DNA from 4 places in the Acidovorax sp. 69 genome. Region 3 is predicted to be linked to each of the others. Evidence: predicted binding sites of a transcription regulator. Region 3 holds the regulator's gene; each other region holds the start of a gene.
The links. Region 3 encodes FNR, which switches genes on or off when oxygen is low (the NO sensors DNR and NnrR bind a similar motif). Its sites were predicted from a motif close to TTGATNNNNATCAA; they were not measured.
Positions count from the first base shown of each region.

Region 1: CLU85_RS19675 (DASS family sodium-coupled anion symporter) is a predicted target of FNR. The motif match lies at 2,001-2,014, and genes of this name have one in related genera.
Region 2: CLU85_RS22750 (universal stress protein) is a predicted target of FNR. The motif match lies at 2,459-2,472, and genes of this name have one in related genera.
Region 4: ubiM (5-demethoxyubiquinol-8 5-hydroxylase UbiM) is a predicted target of FNR. The motif match lies at 4,527-4,540, and genes of this name have one in related genera.

Region 1 is NZ_PGEP01000001.1:4,286,959-4,292,566, forward strand. Features, by position in the region: gene CLU85_RS19665 (amidohydrolase) at 1-754, opposite strand, end outside; gene CLU85_RS19670 (GlxA family transcriptional regulator) at 880-1,947, shown strand; gene CLU85_RS19675 (DASS family sodium-coupled anion symporter) at 2,120-3,634, shown strand; gene CLU85_RS19680 (methyl-accepting chemotaxis protein) at 3,658-5,241, opposite strand; gene htpX (protease HtpX) at 5,443-5,608, opposite strand, start outside.
Region 2 is NZ_PGEP01000001.1:4,940,724-4,946,331, reverse strand. Features, by position in the region: gene CLU85_RS22765 (TetR/AcrR family transcriptional regulator) at 1-254, shown strand, start outside; gene CLU85_RS22760 (fasciclin domain-containing protein) at 348-1,286, opposite strand; gene CLU85_RS22755 (fasciclin domain-containing protein) at 1,342-1,797, opposite strand; gene CLU85_RS22750 (universal stress protein) at 1,983-2,405, opposite strand; gene CLU85_RS22745 (metallophosphoesterase) at 2,518-3,363, opposite strand; gene CLU85_RS22740 (LysR family transcriptional regulator) at 3,376-4,353, opposite strand; gene CLU85_RS22735 (hypothetical protein) at 4,480-4,920, shown strand; gene CLU85_RS22730 (phosphoenolpyruvate carboxykinase (GTP)) at 5,109-5,608, opposite strand, start outside.
Region 3 is NZ_PGEP01000001.1:3,294,213-3,299,820, forward strand. Features, by position in the region: gene CLU85_RS15060 (sulfite exporter TauE/SafE family protein) at 1-147, opposite strand, end outside; gene hemN (oxygen-independent coproporphyrinogen III oxidase) at 153-1,535, opposite strand; gene fnr (fumarate/nitrate reduction transcriptional regulator Fnr) at 1,726-2,448, shown strand; gene CLU85_RS15075 (hypothetical protein) at 2,516-2,809, opposite strand; gene CLU85_RS15080 (FixH family protein) at 2,870-3,145, opposite strand; gene ccoG (cytochrome c oxidase accessory protein CcoG) at 3,210-4,655, opposite strand; gene ccoP (cytochrome-c oxidase, cbb3-type subunit III) at 4,729-5,608, opposite strand, start outside.
Region 4 is NZ_PGEP01000001.1:40-5,647, reverse strand. Features, by position in the region: gene CLU85_RS00030 (solute carrier family 23 protein) at 1-617, opposite strand, end outside; gene CLU85_RS00025 (zf-TFIIB domain-containing protein) at 757-1,509, shown strand; gene CLU85_RS00020 (class I SAM-dependent methyltransferase) at 1,863-2,777, shown strand; gene ubiM (5-demethoxyubiquinol-8 5-hydroxylase UbiM) at 3,141-4,451, opposite strand; gene CLU85_RS00010 (hypothetical protein) at 4,621-5,052, opposite strand; partial or broken gene CLU85_RS00005 (BCCT family transporter) at 5,260-5,608, opposite strand, start outside.

The DNA.
Region 1 (5,608 bases), 990 kb from region 3:
AGCCGTGGCCGCCCCGGCCTTCGACCAGGATCTTGAGGCTGTCGGAGCCCGCCATCAAAGGCCCACTGCGGTAGCCCACCACGCCTGAAGGCAGGTTGGCGGTGATGTGCAGCCCATAGATGGCCTGCACGTCTTTCAACGCGCCCTCCTCCACCATGGCCTTGGCACCAAAGCTGGGGACTTTGCCGGTCGCGTCGGGCTCCACCGGCGCGCCTTCCTCGGCGGGCTGGAAGATGAACTTGATGGTGCCGGGCAGCTGCGCCTTCATGCCCGCCAGCGCCTCGGCCGCACCCATGAGCATGGCCGTGTGCGCATCGTGACCACAGGCGTGCATCACCGGCACCTCCTTGCCCAGGTAGTTGGACTTGACCTTGCTCGCAAAAGGCAGGCCGGTGTTCTCGGGCACAGGCAACGCGTCCATGTCGGCGCGCAGGGCCACCACTTTACCCGGCAGGCCGCCCCGCAGCGTGCCCACTACACCGGTGCCGCCGACGTTGGTCTGCACTTCCATGCCGAGCTTTTTCAGGTGCTCGGCCACCAGCTTGGCGGTGCGCACCTCCTGGCCCGAGAGTTCAGGGTGGGCGTGGATGTCGCGGCGCCAGCTGACCATCTTGGGGACCACCTTGTTCACGGCGGTGTCGATGGCCTGAAGACCCGCCGCGTCCAGCGCCTGGGCCTGGGCCGAAGAAGCGAAGGCCAGGCCGCTGACGAGCAGGCTGGCGGCCCACGAAATGGCAGAGAGGGGTTTGTGCATGAACAGATCCGTGCGGTGAATGACAACAATAAAAGGAAGGAGGCCAACAAAACGCACATTCATGCTAAGACCCCAAGCCCTTTTGGATGCAAGCGAAAATGGCCATCCACAGAGCCAATATCGCCATGCCACCTTCTTCTGCACCGTCCACAACGACCCCGGTTTTTCGCATCGACATCCCGCTGCTGCCCGAATCCGCACTGGGCAATGCGCTGCAGTTCATCGACCTGCTGCGCAGCGCCAACCTGCTGGCGGGTCTGCGCGGGGGAGCGGGCACCCCCCGCCTGGGCTGGCGCCTGCTGGATGCCGATGGTCAGCCTTTGGCGCCGATGCCTGGCCCTCTGGCGGCATACACACAGTCCCCCACGGCAGCCACCGAGGGACCCGCTTTCGCTTGGTTCATCCCCTCATTCCATGCCGCAGACATTCCCGCCATTCGCAGCGTGGCCACGCGCCACCGCGCGCTTTCCCGGCGGATCGGCATTGCACTCGATGCGGGGCAGAAAGTGCTGACACTGGGCAATGGCGCCTGGCTGGCGGCGCAGAGCGGGCGGCTGCGCGACCATCAGGCCAGCCTGCCATGGTTCTACATTGCCGGCTTCGAACGCGACTTTCCCGAGATCGCGCTCACTCTGGGGGAAGACTTCGTCGACGACGGCCCCTGGCTCAGCTGCGCACTGCCGCACAGCCTGGGAGACATGGCCGTGGCCCTGGTGCGCCACGCCCTGGGTGACGGGCTGGCCCAAGCCTGCGCCAGCGTGCTTCGGCCCGACCACGAACGTGCCCGGGCCGCGCTGCAAGCCAACGCGCAGCAGCACATCCCGGCCACACGCGACAGCACACTGGCGCGCGCAATGGCCTGGATGGAAGCCCACCTGGACGAGCCCTATTCGCTGGCCCGGCTGGCCGAAGCCGCAGCCGTGAGCACGCGCACGCTGCTGCGGCATTTTCAGCAAGAGCTGTCGCAGTCGCCGCTGGACCACCTGCACAGCCTGCGCTGCGCACGCGCCAAGGTCCTGCTGGAAGTGACGCTGGAGAGCGTACCCAGCATCGCAGTGGCTTGTGGTTACGCCGACCCGGCGGCTTTCCGGCGCATCTTTGTACGCCACACCGGCATGCCACCGGGCGAGTACCGACAGCGCCACACGCTGCGAGCCCCCCGGCGGCGCTGGCGGGTAGATATGGGGACCTAGCGCGCTCTGTCTGCATTACAAAAAAAAGCCCGCGCCCACGCAGCCACAGCCCCTTGATCTGCATCAACACCCGCCCGGGGCATGTTGCAACACTGGAAAGCCCTGCGCTTTTTTGCCCTAAGAGGCGCATCTGCCTTTGTTCGCGCGCATTGCGCACCGCCAGGAGAAGCCCATGTCCACCCCGTCTTTGCCCAGCGCGTCCCCCAGCGCTTCCGCAAGTCTCGCCCAACGGCTCGGCCTGATCGGCGCCCTGGTGGCGCTGCTGGCGGTGCTGGCATTGCCCACGCCAGCCGGGTTGCCGGTGGCGGGGCAGACCATGTTGGCCATCCTGGCGTTCGCCGTGGTGGTCTGGATGACCGAGGCACTCGAATATTCAGTGAGTGCGGTGGTGATCGCCGCGCTGATGGTGTTTTTGCTGGCTTTTGCGCCCAGTGTAGCCAAGCCCGACGGCGCCGACATGGGCACGGGCGCTGCGCTGAGCCTGGCGCTCTCGGGTTTTGCCAACAGTGCCGTGGCGCTGGTGGCCGCAGCCTGCTTCATCGCGTCAGCCATGACGGCCACGGGGCTGGACCGGCGCATTGCACTCACCGTGTTGTCCAAGGTGGGGGCAAAAACCCACCACATCGTGATCGGAGCCATGGTGGTGGGGTTTCTGCTGTCGTTCATCGTGCCCAGTACCACGGCCCGTGTAGCCTGCCTCATGCCGATCATGATGGGCTTTGTGCTGGCCTTCAAGGTGGATCGCAAGAGCCGCTTTGCCGCGCTGCTGGTCATCACCACGGCACAGACCGCCAGCCTCTGGAACGTGGGCATCAAGACCGCTGCTGCCCAGAACATGGTGGCCATAGGGTTCATCGAAAAGCAACTGGGCGCGCAGATCACCTGGGGAGAATGGTTTGTGGCCGCCGCCCCATTTGCAGCGCTGATGACGGTGGCGCTGTTCTTCATCATGACGCGCATGATGAAGCCTGAAATGCAGGCCATTGCCGGCGGACAAGAAACCATCAGACAGCAGCTGGCAGAACTGGGCCCCATGACGCTGAATCAGTGGAAGCTGCTGGCCGTGGTGCTGGTGCTGCTGGGTTTCTGGTCCACCGAAAAGGTGCTGCACGACTTTGACACCACCTCCACAACCATTGCGGCCGTCGCGCTGATGCTGTTTCCACGCATCGGCGTGATGGACTGGAAGCAGTCGCAAAAGGGTTTCCCGTGGGGCACGGTGGTGCTGTTTGCCGTGGGCATCAGCGTGGGCTCTGCACTGCTGCAGACCAAGGCGGCGGGCTGGCTGGCCCAGCTCATCGTGAGCCACCTGGGCCTGCAGATGGCATCGGCCTTTGCCATCCTGATGCTGCTGTCGGGCTTCCTGATCGTCATCCACCTGGGTTTTGCCAGCGCCACCGCACTGGCCTCCACGATGATTCCCATTGTCATCAGCGTGTTGTCCACCGTGCAGACGCCCGGCATCAACGTGGTGGGCATGACGATGATCCTGCAGTTCGTAGTGAGCTTTGGTTTCATCCTGCCAGTGAACGCGCCGCAGAACATGATCGCCTACGGCACTGACACTTTTGACGCACACGACTTTGTACGCACCGGCATCGTGATCACGCTGACCGGGGTCGTTCTGCTGGTGGTTTTTGCGCTGACCTACTGGCCTTGGCTGGGCCTCATGGTGACCCGCACCTGACCCAGGTCTAGCCTGCGGGGCCTCTAGCGCAACGCCCTCTGCGCACCGGCGGCCGCAGCAGGCAAACGGAACGCCTCCACCAGCTCGGCCAGCTGCTGCGCCTGCACCCGCAGGCCCTGCGCGGCAGCCGACGATTCTTCTACCAGCGCGGCATTTTGCTGCGTCATCTGGTCAAGCTGCGAGACGGCCTCGCCCACCTGGCTCAGGCCCGTGGTCTGCTCACGCGCTGCCGTGCTGATCTCGCCAATGATGGTGGCGACCTGCTGCACGGACTGGACGATCTCGCCCATGGTGCTGCCCGCCGCGTGCACCAGTTGGGTGCCTTCATCCACCTGCCGCACGCTGTCGCTGATCAAGCCCCCAATCTCCTTGGCCGCTGTGGCCGAGCGCTGGGCCAGGCTGCGCACCTCGCTGGCCACCACGGCAAAACCCCGCCCCTGCTCCCCGGCACGGGCCGCTTCCACGGCGGCGTTCAGCGCGAGGATGTTGGTCTGGAACGCAATGCCATCGATCACGCTGGTGATGTCGGCAATGCGGCGCGACGACAGCGCAATGCCGTCCATGGTGCCCACCACGCGGTCCACGGCGTCGCGCCCGCGCTGGGCAATGCCGCTGGCACCGGTGGCCAGGGTGCTGGCCTGTGCAGCAGCGTCGGCGCTGTGGCGCACGGTGGCCAGCAGCTCCTCCATGCTGGCGGCAATCTCTTCGAGGTTGGAGGCGGTCTGTTCGGTGCGGGCCGACAGGTCGCTGTTGCCCGCCGCGATCTCGCTGCTGGCGCCAGCCACCGAGGTGCTGGCCTGGCGCATGCCGACCACCAGTTCGGCCAATCGCGCCTGCATGCCCCCCAGGCGCGACAACAGCGCCTGCAACTCATCGCGGTTGCCTGCGGTGGGGGCAGGAATCGCCGAGGTCAGGTCGCCCTCCGCAATATGGTCGGTGACCTCGGACGCATGGGCCAGGGGCTGCAAAATGGAGCGCGACAGCAGCCAGGCGCAGGCCAGGCTCAGGAGCAAACCGACCACAGACCCCGCAGCCAGCAGAGTGATGCCCTGCCGCTCGCTGCGTGCAGCGGCGTCACGCGCCTCGGCCACACGCTGGCGCTGGAACTCGGCCAACTTGTCCACAGCCGCCGCATAGGCGTCCGCCGCAGGCCGCAACTGCTTGGCAATGGCGTCTGGCGGCAAAGCCTCCCCCGCTTTGCGGCGTTTGACGAGGTCGTCACGCACGGTGCGAAAGCCATTGCCAGCCTTGTCGATGGCATCGAACAAGGCCTGGGACTCGGGGTCTGCCGCCAGCTCATCCAGGCGTTTGCGCACGTCGGACGAGCGGGAGGATGTGACCTTGCGGTCCGCATCGATGCGCGCAGCATAGGCGGGGTTGTCGATTTCCAGCAGGGTTTCGGCCCGCACAGAGCTGAGCACCACGATGGCATGCAGCTCACGCGCCAGCAAGGCCCGCTCCGACGAGGCACCGCCCAGGTCATCGGCAATGTCTTGCAGGCCGGCCAGGCGCCAGATCCCCACAGCGGCCGATAGCGACATGACAAGACACACCACACCAAAGGCCAGGGCCAGACGGACCGCAACACGTGCGTGAGAGATGGACATAGAAGGTTCCCGCAGGAGTGAAGTTCAGTGAGCAACCTGCGCTGGATGCGCAGCGGAGAACGCCGGGTTGTCATCCACTGATCGACAAAAGGTTACAAGTGCTTGAGCATTCCCACAAGGGCGCCAACCCACCCACCAACAAAAAGGCCGCCGCCGGGTGTCACCCTGCAGCGGCCTCACAGGACCAACGCGAAAGACGTCTTATGGCTGCGCGTTTTGCAGCGCAGCAATGCGATCTTCGATGGGCGGGTGGGTGCTGAACAGCTTGCCGATGCCACCGGCAATGCCCATGGCGGCCACGCTCTTGGGCAGCTCGCCCGGATGCATGCCACCCAGTCGGGCCAGGGCATTGATCATGGGCTGGCGG
Region 2 (5,608 bases), 1.6 Mb from region 3:
CAGTGCTCATGGCGAACAAGGACTACCTCAACGGCCTGGTGGTGGTGAGCGACCAGATTGGTGGGTGGATCACCGAGGCGCAGTCGCAGGGCGTGATCAATCCCACTTTGCCACCCATGGTGGTGCTCTACACCCTGTACGCCCGGGCGTGCGATCCGGTGGTGAGTTTTCTCAAGGAAGGTGGCCAGTACTCAGACGCAGAGATCGTCGACTTGGTGGTGCGTACCTGCTTTGATGGACTGGCCGCGCGCTAAGACCCAAGGTTCAGTCACCAGATTCACACTTCTGGCACAGAAAAAAAGCCCGGCATGCCGGGCTTTTTTGTGGGTGTGATGGGCTGCACTCCATCACTTGGGCAGGATCACCTTGTCCACGACGTGAATCACACCATTGCTGGTGAACACGTCGGCCGCCACGATATTGCTGGTTCGCATGTTCTGGTCGGTGATCACCAGGCTGGCGTTGATGGTGAAGGTCTGACCCTGCACGGTGGCGATGGCAGTGTTCAGGGGCACTTCCGCTTTCAGCACACGCGCGGGAACCACGTGGTACGTCAGCACCTTGGTGAGCAGAGCCGTGTTGGCCAGCAGGTCTGCCTTGCTCACGCCCAGCTCAGCCAGCAAAGCAACAAAAGCAGCGTTGGTGGGGGCAAACACCGTGAACGGGCCCGTGCCCTGCAGCGTGCTCACCAGGCCCGCAGCCACCACGGCTTCGACCAGGATGCTGAAGTCGGGCAGTGCCGAGGCGGTGGCGACAATGTCCTTGTCGGCGGGCAGCAACACGCGGTCTACCAGGTGCACCACGCCGTTGCTGGCCTGGATGTCCGTGCTGGTGATGGTGCTCACGCGGTTGCGGCCGTCGGTGATCTTGAGGCCGTTGTTCGATTCGATCTTGAAGAAGCCGCCCGACACCGGGGTGATCGCCTTGCCCAGCGGCACGTCGGCCCGCATCACCTTGCTTCCGAGCACATGGTAAGTCAGCACGGCGGTCAGCAACGGCTTGTTTGCCAGCAGCGCCTCCTTGGTCACGCCCAGCTCGGCCAGCAGCGCTGCAAACGCTGCGTTGGTGGGGGCGAACACAGTGAGTGTGCCCGTGCTCAGCGTCGGGGCCAGACCGGCAGCGACCACGGCTTCGACCAGGATGCTCAGCTCGGGGGTGTTCTGCGCCAGCTCGACGATGTTGCGCTGGGGCTCGTCATCGCTCCCCCCGCAGGCTTGCAGCAGCGTGGTGCTGGCGCCCAGGGCGGCTGCCATCAGGACGGTGCGGCGATTGAATACGGTGTTCATGGCGGCTTCTCCTCGTGAATGGATGGTGGTGGAAAAGAGCGGTTGTGCGGGGCGCTTACTTGGGCATCAGCACCGTGTCGATCGCATGGATCACGCCGTTGCTCGCGGCCACGTCGGTCGCGATGACCTTGGACTGGTCCACCATCACGCCCATGCTGGTGCCCACGGTGAGTTCCTGGCCCTGCACGGTCTTGACCTTGCCAGCCTTCACGTCCTTGGCCATGACCTTGCCAGGCACCACGTGGTACGTCAGCACCTTGGTCAGTGCGGCCTTGTCGGCCAGCAGGCCGTCCAGGGTGGCTTTGGGGATCTTGGCAAAGGCTTCGTCGGTGGGCGCAAACACCGTGAAAGGGCCGGGGCCCTTGAGGGTGTCCACCAGACCGGCGGCCTGGACGGCGGCCACCAGGGTCTTGAAGTTGCCCGCCTTCACGGCGGTGTCAACGATGTCTTGCGCCATGGCGCTGAAGGTAGCGCCAGCGGTCAGGGCGAGCGCAATCAGGGTCTTCTTCATGGGTCGTTCCTCTTGGTTTCGATGGAAATGACACGCCAGGATGGGCGTGGCGCGAATGTATAACTATTTGGTATCAAAGTAAACCAATTGGTTATTTCAAAACCAATTGGTTTTATCGGGACAAAAAAAAGCCCCGCACAGGCAGGGCTGGTACAGCACTCGCGTGCCGTGGGGAGAACCGGGACTCAGCGCACGATCAGCAAAGGCACCTTGCTGTGGGCCAGTACCTGGGTGGTGACGGAGCCCATCACCAGCGTGGCGATAGCGCCGTGGCCGTGTGAACCCATGACCAGCAGGTCGAACTTGCCGGTATCGGCTACCTTGGCAATGGTTTCACCCACTGTGCCCACCTTGACGGTGCGCTTGGCATCCACGCCATGGCGGCCCAGAAATTTGCACACGGGCGCGAGAATTTTCTCGGCTTCTTCGGCATGGTAGTTGTCCACGACTTCCTTGCCCAAGGCGGCACGTGCGCGGGCGGGCAGCGGGGCCTGTACGGTGAGCACGGTGTAGGTGTGGGTGCCACCCAGCAGTTCTTCATGGGTGGCCAGGTAGGCCAGCATTTTTTTGGTGTAAGCGCTGCCGTCGACAGCAAGCAGGATGTTCATGGTGTTCTCCGAGAGGGGATAAGGCAGACTACTCTGCGCGGGCGTCTGTTGTCTTGACTTGCGTCATATTGTTCTCCCTGCGCGCGGCGGTGTCTAAGGATCCGCACGCCGATCATACGGGGACCGTCCAGCGTGGCTGGAAGGTCGCCTGTTCCCCTTTGCGGGCATACCCCAGCGGGTTGGCCACCACGCGACACTGCCACACCGAACCGTCACTGCGCTGGCCCCCGGCCGTGTAGTCGCTGGGCGCATGCAGGTGGCCGTGTAGCCACAGTTGTGCGTGCGCCAGCAGAGTGTCCAGGGCATTGCAGAAACCGGCAGTGCCAGGCACCAATCCATAGCGTGGATCAGCGCTGCGCAGACTGGGCGCAAAGTGGGTCACGGCCACCGTGGGGCCATCAAACGGCTGTTGCAGCGCGGACGCCAGCCATTCCTTGCATGCCAGCGCTTGTTCACGCATGGGCTCCGCCAGAAACGGCTCTCCCTGGCGCGTGCCACCAGTCTTGCGCAGATAGAAGTTGGCGGCGCGGAAAGCCTTGTCGCGCAATTTCAAGCGCCGGCCCAGGTCGGTGGTGCCCTCATGGTCGGCCAGGGCGTCGAAGTCGCTCCAGAGCGTAGTGCCGACGAAACGGACGCCCTGCAAAGTCAGTGTTTCACGCTCCAGCCATGTGATTCCGAGGCGGTCGCAGGTCTGCCTCAGTCGCAGATGTGCCGCATCGAAGTCCTGGGCGTCGTATTCGTGATTGCCCGGCACAAAAAGCACCGGCGTGGGCCAGCCCGCATGCTGGGGCAGGGGTGAAAACCGGGCCAGACCAAAGTCGTCATCATCCAGTTGCGAGCCTGGCTGGTAGGAGCCGACATCGCCCGCGAGAATCAATACATCGGCGCCAGGTGCGGGCTCTGGAACAAAGTGAGGGTGCGCCTCCAGGTGGAGGTCGGACAGAAGCTGGATGTTCATCAACGGTGCAGTCTACGGGGTCTCTTGGGTGTCCTGCCCGGGGAAGGTCCGCTTCGCAGAGCGCGAGAGCGCTTGCAACAACCAGGTCATGGCCGCCTGCTGCGGGCCGCGCCGGCGCCACAGGGCGTCCACATGCACGGCCGGCACGTCCAGCGGCAAGGCCCTTTGCACCAGGACATCGGCGATGCCGGTGACGGGTACAAAGTGGCGGGGCAACACGGTCAACAGGTCAGAGCCCGACACCACCCGCCCGGCCGTGAAAAACTGGTTGACCGTGATCACCACCTTGCGCTCGCGGCCGAGCGAGGCCAGTGCCTCGTCGATGAAACCAAAGGGCCGACCCGAGAAGCTGACCAGCATGTGCCGGGCCTCGCAGTAGGCGTCCAGGGTCAGTGGGCTGCTAGCCAGGGGATGGCCCCGTCGCATCACACACACATATTCACCGTCGTACAGACGTCGGCTTTCGAACGCCACCACGCCACCCGATTGGGCGCGCGCCGTGAGGTCTGCCAGTGCGGCAGGAAAGTAACCCACGGCCATATCGGCGGCCTCCTCTTCCAGCAGGCGTCGGGGGTCGCGGGTGGTCAGCGGCAGCACGCGGATGGAGATGCCAGGGGCCTCGCATTCGAGGATTTCTACAAGCGCAGGCACCAGGGTGGCCGCGGTAGCGTCGGCCATGGCCAGCACAAAGGTGGACTCGGCCGTCGTGGGGTCAAAGTGCCCGGGTGCCAGGGATTCCTGCAAATGGGCCAGTGCCTCGCGCACCGGGGGCCACAGCGCCAGGGCCCGTGGCGTGGGCTCCACCCCCTGGCCGCTGCGCACCACCAGTTCGTCCCCCAGTACCTCACGCAGGCGCCGCATGGCATTGCTCACGGCGGGTTGGGTGATGGACAGCTTGTGGGCGGCGCGTGTCAGGCTGCGCTCCGCCATCACCTCGTCGAAGACGCGCAGCAGGTTCAGATCCAGGGAGCGGAAGTTCAAGGAGCCCATAGCGCAATCATCACTGACATGAATATCAATGATTCAAAATATAAACTTGAATGTGCAAAGGGTAAACCCTAATATCACCCCATCGCCCGGCAATCTCGCCACAAGCGTTAGACAAGGGAAACCGAAATGACCAGCTTTGCCAACGTTGAATACCCCACCGAACACCCCGGCGTTGTGCGCGCCGAAAATGCTGCCACCGCTCTGAAGAGCGCTGCAGCCAACTTTGACGGCGCCCGAGGCGCTGCCACCCTCTTGCTGGCCGCTGTGGTGTCGGCCATGTTCGTGGTCGCCAACCAGGTGATCGACACCTGGACCGAAGGCCACCTGCTGGCTGCCTGGATGGTGATGTGGCTCATTGCTTTTGCGGCACTGGCTTTGCTGACCTCCCCCGCGCGCCGTGCCGGGATCGCCCTGCGTGGTGCAGTGTTGGCCTGGGCTGAAAGCCGCCGCCGCGCCGCAGAAGACCAACGCACGTGGCAAGTGGCTATGAAGGACCCCCGCATCATGGCTGAATTGAACCACGCGATGGGCATCCCCACGGTGGACAACATTCGCAAGTACTACTGAGCCATCCGCGCAGTTCCCGCTGCGCTGCTTCAAAAGATTCAAAGCCGTGGCAAATGCCGCGGCTTTTTTTATGCCCTGTGCCGGTAGATCTGCAGCGGAGCCATGGTCTTGCGGCACAAAAAAAGCCGCCCCGCCTGACGACGGGACGGCTTGGAGTGGGACGCTTCCTGGCTCCTAAGGCTACGACATCAAGCCGCCAGGCGCTTTTCCAGCTGCGCCTTGGTATCCAGCAGGGCCTGGGGCAGGTGGTAGGCCAGCTGCTCAAAGTGTGCCGTGTGCAGCTTGAACTCTTCTGTCCATGCCGCCTTGTCGATGCTGGTCACAGCGTCAAACTTCTGGGCGTTGAAATCCAGGCCTGTCCAGTTGATCTCGGCGTACTCCGGGGACACGCCAAACATCGTTTCCTGGCCCTGGGCCTGGCCTTCGAGGCGGTCGATCATCCACTTGAGCACGCGCATGTTGTCGCCATAGCCGGGCCAGACAAACTTACCGGCGTCGTCCTTGCGGAACCAGTTCACGCAGAAGACCTTGGGTACGGCGTTGCCAGTCGCAGCGATCTTGCCTTCCATGTTCAGCCAATGCTGGAAGTAGTCGCTCATGTTGTAGCCGCAGAACGGCAGCATGGCGAAGGGGTCACGGCGCACCACGCCCTGTGCGCCAAAGGCGGCGGCGGTGGTTTCCGAACCCA
Region 3 (5,608 bases):
GACTACTGGCTCGGATCTGCCCGCCACCGCCTGGCTGGAAGCCGCCTGCCCTACCAAAGCACCGCAGGGAGCTGAACACATGGCGAGGCAATGGGACCCGCCAGCGAGCCCCATGAGCAAGGCAGTCGAGGCAACCGTTGCGAGCATAGAGACTAGATGATGCGCGAAAACCGGGCGCGGTTGCGATCTGCCTGCAGGTAGCGGTCAAACACCATAGCGATACCACGCACGAAGAACCATCCCATGGCCGTAACCTCAATGCCTTCAGGCCCCACACGTACCAGGCCCTGCTCCGCCATGCCTTCCAGCTGGGCAATCTCTGCCGCAAAATACTGCCGGAAGTCGATCAGCCAAGCCTGCTCCATGGACTCATACAACAGCTCGCCCTGGCACATCAAGGCCATGATGGCCGCGCGGCGCACCAAGTCATCGCGCGTCAGCGCCAAACCGCGTACGACAGGAAGACGCCCCTGGTCAAGGAAGTCGTAGTACTCTTCCAACGTCTTGGAATTCTGGCTGTAGGTGGCACCTACTCGCCCAATCGCAGAAACCCCGAGCCCGATCAAATCACAGTCCGGTTGTGTGCTGTAGCCCTGAAAATTCCGATGCAGGCGCCCCTGCCGCTTGGCCACGGCCAGGGCATCTGAGGGAAGAGCGAAGTGGTCCATGCCCACATACACGTACCCGGCGTCCATGAAAGCATCCAGCGACCGCGAGAGCATGGAAAGCTTGCTTGATGCCGTCGGCAGCTCGGCAGAAATGATGCGCCGTTGGGGCTTGAAACGCTCAGGAAGGTGCGCGTAGGCATACAACGCAATGCGATCTGGCCGCAACTGGACCACCTGCGCCAACGTCCGGTCAAACGACTCGGGGGTCTGGCGCGACAAACCGTAAATCAGGTCCACATTCACTGAGTCGAAACCCAACGAGCGCGCAGACTCCACCAACGCAAACACCTGCTCGGCAGGTTGTATACGGTGTACGGCCTTTTGCACTTCGGCGTCAAAATCCTGCACACCAAAACTAAGTCTGTTAAACCCCAGCTCAGCCAACAGTGCCAACCGATCCGCATTGACGGTGCGAGGATCCACCTCAATGGAGTATTCCCCCCCAGGCGCAAGGGTGAAACTGCGCTTGAGCATGGACATGAGTTCGCGCAGTCCCGCGTCGGACAAAAACGTCGGCGTGCCTCCACCCAGATGCAGCTGACTCACCACCTGCCCAACACCACAGTGCGCAGTGTGCAGATCAATCTCGCGGCTCAGGTAGCGCAAATAGACATCTGCGCGATCGTGGTGCTTGGTAATGATCTTGTTGCAAGCGCAGTAGTAGCACAGCGACTCGCAGAAGGGAATGTGCACATAGATGGACAGCGGAAGCGCTTTGGCCACGGACCCAGAACGGCGTTGCTCCAGCGCCAGAACATAGTCGTCCTGCCCAAACGCCTCGACAAAACGGTCGGCTGTCGGATAGGAGGTATAGCGGGGTCCTGGCACGTCAAAACGGCGCAGGAGATCGGGCGAAACAGCAGTCATGGGGGAATATCCTTGCGTACACCCTGACTGTGCCGTACCCTCTGGATCATGTCCTTGACCTGCATCAAGCGAACGAATGGGCCAACCAGCGACAATTTGATGCATGTCAGTCGCTCAACCGCCCCTTGAGGCTTTGTCGCCGTACCGAACCGGGCGCGATATGCTCGACACCTAAACCTAGCTCACGCCTATGAACCCGCTCACCATCAAAGTCGCCTGCTCCAACTGCAACCTGCGAGAGCTGTGTATGCCCGTAGGCTTGAACGAAGAGCAGTTACAGCGCATCGATGAAGTTGTCGCCGTTCGACGCAAGATCAAGCGCGGCAGCACGTTGTTTCGCAATGGCGAATCCTTCACCTCACTGTACGCCATACGCACCGGTTTTTTCAAGACCTGCGTGGCTACCGAGGATGGGCGCGATCAGGTCACGGGCTTTCAGATGGCGGGTGAAATCATCGGCCTTGACGGCATCGTGAACGACCACCACACCTGCGATGCCGTGGCCTTGGAAGACGCCGAAGTTTGCGTCATGCCATTCGACCGCATCGAAGAGCTGTCCCGCGAAGTCACGGCCTTGCAGCACCATGTGCACAAAATCATGAGCCGCGAAATCGTGCGCGAACATGGTGTCATGCTGCTGCTAGGCAGCATGCGCGCTGAAGAACGTCTCGCGGCGTTTCTGCTGAATCTGGTGCAGCGTCTGCATGCACGCGGGTTCTCCCAGTCTGAATTGGTGCTGCGCATGACCCGCGAGGAAATCGGCAGCTACCTTGGCCTCAAACTCGAAACGGTCAGCCGCACGTTCTCAAAGTTTGTGGAAGAAGGCATTGTGGAAGTCAAGCAGCGCCACGTCCGCATCCTGGACACGGATGCCCTCAAGCGGATCGTGAACAGCCAGCAGGCCTGCCACTGACCTGACCAGCTGCGGCCGCACTGCAGCCAACAGGCTCTAATACACCCAAGGCGCTCGCGTCAGCGCCTCACGAACACGAGGGTGTCTTGCGACAGTCGTCAGGCCGCTCACCGTCAGGCACCGGGCAACGATTGACCTCAAAGGGCGACATCGCCAGCAACGTGGTCAACGCACTGGATGCCAGCGTGATGATCCAGAACGCGAAGAACGCCAGGGTATAAACACCCTGTCTTGAGAGCGCCAAGGGCTGCCCAAACCAATGCAGGTCCTGCGGATCGACCATTGCAAAAACAAGCATCTCCAGCACTCCCGCCATTAAAAAAGCGGGCCATGCTATCCACATTAGGCGTTGCATCCACATATCAGTCCTGACTCCTTGTACGGACTGCCCAACAACGGCAGCGCCGGATGTTCACTGAACTCAGCGCGGCTGGTCTTGCACCGGCGTAGCTGCATGGTTACGGGCCTTCATGGCCGGTGCCAAGCTCTTTTCTGGCGCTTCCAGCGTCTTGTTGATCTCGATGCCTTTGCGGTAGTAATCCTCGGCAATCACCGGATCGGGCCGCGAAACCGCGAGCCATAAGGTCACAAAGCCGGCAACGATCACGATGGCCGGCCCGGCAAGCACCAGCCAGACATGGCCGAACTTCCACCAAGGTGCCGCTGCCGTAGATCCAATGGCTGGGTTTGAAGACATGCGATTTACTCCTCAACAATCTCGATCAACACAAGGCCAAAACGACCTTGCACAAGGATGCCACTCAGCGCGGCACCAAAAACACAGATTTCTCAGTGACATGAGCGGCAGCCCCGACCGCGCCCACATCAAATTGAACGGCATGGGAACCCGGTGTGGCGGATCCATACGGTATTTGCAGCCGCACAGCCACCCAGCGTGACTCGGCAGGTCCAATGTCCACTTCAGCCTCTGAAGACACTTCCAATCCATCCAGACCACGAGCGCTGATACGGTAGCGCTGCTCGCCCTCGGTTGCATTCATGATCTGCAGGCGGTAGATGTTCTCCAACTTGCCTCCGGCCACGATGCGCGAAAGTGCGGCACGATCTCGTACAACGTCCACTTTCAGCGGAGTGCGCGTGACCAGGCTGGCAAGCATGGCCAAGCAGAGCGCCACCAACACCGCGCTATAGATCAGCACACGGGGACGCAACACGCGTCGAAAAATCTGCGACTGCGTCCAGCGCTGGGCCACACCGTTCTGGGTGGAATAGCGAATCAGTCCCTTCGGGTAGTGCATCTTGTCCATGACGGTGTTGCACGCATCCACACAAAGACCACAACCAATGCACTCGTACTGCAAGCCCTTGCGGATATCAATACCCACCGGGCACACCTGGACACACAGCGTGCAGTCGATGCAATCACCCAGGCCCTTGGCCTTGTAATCCACTGTCTTGGTACGCGGACCTCGGGGCTCGCCCCGCTCCACGTCGTAGCTCACGATCAGGGTGTCCTTGTCAAACATGGCACTCTGGAAACGAGCATAGGGGCACATGTACTTGCACACCTGCTCGCGCATGAAACCTGCATTGCCGTAAGTGGCAAAGCCATAAAAAAGCACCCAGAAGAGTTGCCAGCCGCCCTCCAGGATCAGCAACTCGCTGCCCAGCTCACGAATAGGCACAAAGTAGCCCACGAACGTGAAGCCCGTCCAAAGAGCCACCGCAATCCAGACGATTTGCTTGAGGAATTTCTTGCGGACCTTCTCAAAGGTCCAGGGGCCATTGTCCAGTCTCAGACGCGCACTGCGATCGCCCTCAATCTTGTGCTCGATCCACATGAACATCTCTGTGTAGACCGTTTGCGGGCAGGCAAAGCCACACCACAAACGCCCTGCCACCGCCGTGAACAGGAACAACGACAGCGCCGAGATGATCAGCAACCCGGTGAGATAGATGAAATCCTGCGGGTACAGCACCAACCCGAAGATGTAGAACCGGCGAGCCCCCAGGTCAAACAGCACCATCTGGCGCTGCCCCCATTCAAACCAGGGCAGCCCATAAAACACGATCTGCGTGAGGAACACCATGCCCCAGCGCCACCGCGCAAACAAACCGCTGATGGAGCGCGGGTATATCTTCTTCTGGGCTTCGTAGAGCGAGACGATTTCGCCCTCAGAAGACGCATCGGGCGCGACTGGCGTGATGGGAATGACCTTGCGAGCAGGCTCGCTGGGTGGCTTCATGGTGTCGCTCTACAAACGTGGGTACGAACTCGAAAAGAACCGGGCGGCAACCAAGCGGTTGCCGCCTGTGGGGTCAGCGCGCTGCAGCCACCTGCTTGTTCGACAAACCCCAGACGTAAGCCGACAGCACACCGATCTGCGCTTCTGTCAGCTTATCTGCCTGTGCAGGCATCTGGTTCACCTTGCCATTGTTGATCATGGCAGTGATCGCGGCCTCGCCCCAGCCATGCAACCAAATGTCATCGGTCAGGTTGGGTGCACCCAAGGCCTGATTGCCCTTGCCGTCCATACCATGGCAGGCTGCGCAGGCTGTGAACTTGGACTTGCCCAGCGATGCACGCAGCGAATCGTGCGGGCTGCCTGACAGGCTGAGCACGTAATGCGACAGGTTGCGCACGTCTTCAGGCGTACCAACGGCCGCAGCCATAGGAGGCATGTTGCCAATGCGCCCCTTCTCCAGCGTTTCGCGGATTTTTTCGGGGGCGCCGCCGTGCAACCAGTCGCCATCGGTCAGATTAGGGAAGCCCTTGCTGCCGCGTGCATCGGAGCCATGGCACTGCGCGCAATTGTTCATGAACAGGCGCTCGCCAATGGCGTGGGCCTGGGGGTCCACGGCCACTTCTTCGGGCTTCATGGATGCAAAACGGGCATACAGCGGCTCAAGTTCTGTCTTGGCCTTGGCCATTTCAGCCTCATATTCGCCTTTTTGCGTCCAATTCAGTTTGCCCGTGAAGGTGCCCAAACCAGGGTATGCAGCCAAGTAGCCCAGGCCAAACACAATGGTGATAACGAACAACCACACCCACCAGCGTGGCAGGGGGTTGTTCATTTCGACCAGGTCCTCGTCCCAGACGTGGCCCGTGGTGTTGTCGGCCGTGGCCATAACCTTCTTGCGGCCTGCCATCCAAAGCAGAATGCCACAGGCAATGATGCCGACCAAGGTCAGCGTGGTC
Region 4 (5,608 bases), 3.3 Mb from region 3:
CTCGCCACGATCAGCCCCACCAATATCAGCAGACGCTGCACCATGCCGCGCGTGAGCACGGCCACCAGGCCCACGCTCACAAAGGTCACCACCTGCATCCAGCTGTCAAAGTTGCTGGCCGCCATGTTCTTGATGGGGATGCCCGCCAGGTTCAGGCCGATCACCGCCACCACCGAGCCCGTGACCACGGGCGGCATGAAGCGCTCGATCCAGCCCGTGCCCACGGCCTGCACCAGCACGCCGATCAGCGTGTACAGCAGGCCACACGCGATGATGCCGCCCAGTGCCACGGCCATGTTGGCGTTGGGCCCCTGGCCCGCATAGCCCGTGGCCGCAATCACCACGCCGATGAAAGCGAAGCTCGAACCCAGGTAGCTGGGCACCTTGCCGCCCGTGATGAGAAAGAAGATCAGCGTGCCAAGGCCGCTCATCAAGATCGCGACGTTCGGGTCAAAGCCCATCAGGATGGGCGCCAGCACCGTGGCGCCAAACATCGCAATCACATGCTGCACGCCCATCACCGCAGTCTGCGGCCAGGGCAGCCGCTCGTCGGGGGCAATGACACCGCCTTGTTGCAACACCTCAGCGCTTTTCACGCGCCAGTTCATGAATCCCATGTTGTCGGTTCCTTGTTGTAGAGGCGTGGATGCTAGTCGCTGAATGCGTGCGCTGCAGCCAACCGGTGGGTCGGCAGTGGCCCCGCGAAGGGTTAGGATTTGGTCCACCCCGTGTTTCGCACTGCACCGTAGAGCCGCCATGTCACCCCTGCCGTCCTGTCCTTCCTGCCGCCAGCCCATGCAGCAACACCGATTTGCCAGCAACCTGGGTGACACACTGGAGCTGGACATCTGCTTTGCCTGCCAGGGCCTGTGGTTTGACAAACACGAAAACCTCAAGCTCACACCCACCTCGGTGGTCGAGCTGTTCCGCCTGCTGCATGAGCACCGTGTGGACCAGCACCAGCCGCTTTCTGACGGCATGGCATGCCCGCGTTGTGTGCGCCCGCTGGAGAAGGGCTTCGATGTGGTCCGCAGCGGCCGCTACATGATCTACCGCTGCACGCGCCAGCATGGCCGCTTCAGCACCTTCTCATCGTTCATGATCGAAAAGGGTTTCGTGCGCCACATGACGCGCCCTGAGATCGACAACCTGGCCAAGCGCGTCGGGGCTATCTATTGCACCAGCTGCGGCGCCCCGGTGGACATCCGCAAGGACCACGCCTGCCCCCACTGCCGTGCGGCGTTCTCCCTCATCGACCCCGAGGCCGTGGTGCGTGCCATGGAAGGCTACGCCCAGGCCGGTGCACGCGCCAAGGCCCTGGCGGCAGCGCCTGCATCACCGGTGGACATCGGCGACGCACTGGTGGCCCTGGAGCGCGACCGCACTCAGGCTGAGCGCGCACGTCAGAAGCGGGCATTCACCGGCACCAGCGATGCGGATGACAGCTCCTTCACGGGGGATTTGCTGGCGGCGGGGGTGGCGCTGGTGTGGGCGTTGGTGAAAGACTAGCGGGAGTTTGTGGCTCTGTGATGGTGTGTTCCAAGCCCCGTGACTCAGGAGCTCCGTGCGCTTTGCTGAGTGGATAGACCGCAGGTCCCGTGAGTGCTGGGATGTGTGTGAGGCCCGTGTGGTGATAACGCCCTGGCTGATAGGCGCGCCCATGCAGAGATGTGGCCATGGCGCTGTGCCATCCCGGAAAGCAAAGGAGTGTGACGACGAGCCTGCAGAGACCCGGGACATGGCTGCGCAATAAGTCCTTCATCTTCTGCATATCCCGTTCACAATGAACGCCGCAGGCCTGTGCCGTGGGCCTCCCGCACCCCACACAACCGTGGCGCACTCCGCCACAGGAGGAGAGCCCCGTGCAGCAGCCCCGAAGCCGACGCCGTGTTCGATCCACCGACACCCCCACCGCCGCACCCTGCCATGACCTTGCACCCGATCGTCAGGCCTGCCTGCTGGAGCGCGCTCAACTGCAGCCCGTGCCCAGCACCTTGTTGATTCCCTTGGCGGCGCGTGCCCATGGCGGGCGCTACTTTCCCTGGCTCGATTGCCACGATGGGGTGGCAAAGGCGTTGCTGGCCCAGCTGGGCGCCGACGTCACGGCAACCCTGGATGACCTGCCCACGGTGCTCAGTGTGCTGTGGCGCACCCGGGCCATCAAGGACGCAGGGCGGGCCTTTTTTGCCGAGCACCCGCAGGCCCTGGGCGTCAACCTGGGGTGTGGGCTGACCCACCATTTTCAGTGGCTGGACACGGGGGCCAACCAGTGGCTGGATGCCGACTTGCCCGAGGTGATGGCGTTGCGCCAGCCGTTGCTGCCCCCGCGTGCGCCACGTGCGCGCCATGCTGAGGTAGACCTCGCGCAGCCGGGCTGGTGGAAACGGCTGGGGTTGCCTTCGCGCAGCAGCGCGCAGCCGGTCTTGCTGGTGTGTGAAGGCGTGTTGATGTACCTGCAGCCCACACAGGTGCATGCCGTGTTGGCCGAGTTTGCGCAGTGCGCACCGCCGGGTTCGCGCATCGTGCTGGATGTGCTGACGCGCCAGGCCGTGGGCCATGCTGCCCGGCACCCCAGCGTGGGGCCTACGGGGGCGGAGTTTTGCTGGGGCGTGGGCCGCATGGTGGAGCTGACCACTGCGCACCCGCGCCTGCGGCTGCTGCGCGAACAGAGTGCGGCGGAAGGCTATGGCTGGGCGGGCATCACGCTGGATGCGCTGTGGCGGCCCTGGCTGGGGGCGCCGGTGTATGGGGTGGCCACTTTGGCGGTGAAAGACTGATGCACCGTGAGCTGATGCTGCCGCTGCAATGGCTGCTGAGTCGGCGTCAAGGCACCTGAAGCCGTTCACGCTGCGCCTGTGTGAGCCCCGCGCGAGGCTTCGACAGGTTCAGCCCGAACCGGTGTGGACGTCCAATGATGCCGACCCGATGGAGGAAGAGACAGACCCGCCTGAGCCGCAATGGCCAGGGACCCTCTGCACGAATCAGCGTGCCGTGTGCATCTGCGGCCCCGGGCGGTCTGCCGTGTTGCAAATACTCGCAATGGCTACCGCTATTGCTACGTTTTGCGTTTTGCGTTCTGCGCCTTGCAGCCCGTCCCGATCCGCAGCGCACCCTGACCACTTGATTCGTGCACAGGATCCCTAGGTCTTGTGCAGCGCTGTCGCCTGTCTGGGCGACAGCACCCGCATCCACCGGGGCGCCTGGCCCGTGAGCTGCCCCACGATGGCCGCCTGCAGCGGAGGCAGGTGCCGGGCGCCCTGCAGCACCAGTTGCCGCAGCAGGCGTGGCACGGGGCGTGCGTCGGTGTACAGCCGCACGATGGCGTTGGTGCCCTGGTAAATGGGCCAGGCGTGGCGGTGGTGGCCCTGGGCATAGGGTGCGAGTGCGTCGGCGCTGCCCGTGTCCTGCCCCCGCTGGCGCGCGCTGACCAGTGCGGCGGTCAGCCTCTCCACCCCGGCCAGGCCCAGGTTGTAGCCATGGGCCGTGACGGGGTGCATGCCCACGGCGGCGTCGCCCAGCAGCGCGCAGCGGTGGGCTGCAAAACGCTGCGCATACACGGCCACCAGCGGGTAGGCGTGGCGATCGCCCACCAGCACCATGGCCCCCAGTTGGTCGTTGAACTGGGCCTGCACCTGGGCGGCGAATGCGTCCGGGCTCTGTGCCATCAGCGCGGCGGCGTCGGCCGCTCCTGCCGTGACCACGACCGAGCACAGGGGGAACCCATACTGCGGGTCGTCGGGCAGGGGCAGCACGGCCAGCGTGCGCTCGTAGCCAAAACACTCGTGCGCCACGCCGCCGTGCGGCAGGGCGTGGCGCATGCGGCAGACGATGACGGTGCGGCCAAAATCGGTCATCTGCGCGCCCATGCCCAACTGGCGGCGCGTGGCCGAGAAGCGGCTGTCGGCCGCCACCAGCAGCGGGGCTGTCAGGCGATGGGGCGGAGCGCCCACCGCAGAGTGCGCGCCTGCAGGGCTGGCGGGGACATGGTCCAGTTCTGCATGGCTGGCCAGCGTGGCCACGCGCGTGACCTGGGCGCTGGTGATCAGCTGTACACCCGGCGTGCGCACCGCCACGGCATAGGCGGTGCGGCGCAGCGCATGGTTGGGCACGATGAAGCCCAGCGCGCCGGGCGCGGCGCCTGCGGGGCGCCCCTGGGTGTTCAGTTGCAGCGCGCCGTGGTGGCCCAGCGGGCCGTCATGCACCTGGGCTTCGCGGATGGTGCCCACCTCATGGTCGGCCAGCAGGGCCCAGGAGCTCAGGCGTTGCAAGGTGTCGCGGCTGGGGTGGGTGAGGGCGATCTCGCGGCCGTCGGGCGCCGGTGCGGCCAGCGCGCGGTCGCTCTGCTGCTCCACCACGGTGGCGGTGAACCCGGCCTGTGCCAGGGAGATGGCCAGCGACAGGCCCGCCGGGCCTGCGCCGACGATGAGCACGTCGCTGTGGTGGGTGGTCATGGCGTGAAAAAAAAAGCGCCTGCCCCGGTGCGGGGAGGCCACGCGCCATTGTGGGTGGGCGGGCCTGGGCGGGCTTTGCCTTGCGTCAAGCCATGGCGTGACGCTGCTACCTAATTAATAGCTGCAGGCGCTTATTCATCAAGCGCTAGAAGGTAGAAATACCCAAATTTCAGTCCTTGGCCGCCTTGCGCGGGGTTTTGGTGGACTTCTTCTTGGCGGGGCCCGACTTCTTGCCCCGCAGGTGCAGCACCCAGGCGACCAGCAGCCACAGATAGCCTGCCGGAATGCTGTACGCCGCAAACGCCGCCAGCGACAGCGGCGGCGCGGTGATGGAGCGCGGGTTGGCGATGGTCTCCAGCAACTGGCGCGTGCCGGTGCCCAACGCAGGGGTGGCTTGCGGGCTGCCCGAGCGGGCCATGAGGGCCCCCATGAAGGTGAAGAACTCCATCAGCAGCGCGCCGATCAGAAAGCAGGCCAGCAGGGCCATCAGCTGCGCAAACGCCCGCCGGTTGCCCTTGGCCAGAAACACGACGGCCGACACCAGCCACAGCACGGGCAACAGCAGGACCATGGCAGGCCAGGCGGACAGGAGCATTTGCATGGGAGGAGGAGATCGTGTGTCGGGTGCCGGTCGGCTGCGTCAGGGGGAGCGGTGCCGAACATGCCCGGACAGCCGCCGCACCACAGGTGTGGGTGCGGATGATAGACGCACCCTCACGCGCCCCGGCAGCGTCTTTTGTGTCACTCTGTTTTTCATAGCTGCCAGCTCATAACAGACGGGCGCTGGCAGCATCAAAGGCGCAAAACGTTACGGTGAGGCCGGTGGCGGGGCCTTGGTGGCAGCCGGTGGCTCCACCATCTCGCGCATGCGGCGGCGCAGTGCGCGGTCGCGGCGGTCGTCGGCCTCCCAGTCGGCCTTCACGCCGCGCCACAGCGCCCATGCCATCAGCAAGATGACCAGGGTGAACGGCAAGGCGAACACGATGGTGGCGGTCTGCACCGCCTTCACGCCGCCGGCCAGCAGCAGGCTGATGGCGATGCCCGAGACCAGCACGCCCCAGATGATCTTGACGCGCGCAGACGGGTTCTCTTGCCCGCCCGTGCTCATCATCCCCAGCACCAACGTGGCCGAGTCGCCCGAGGTGACAAAGAACACC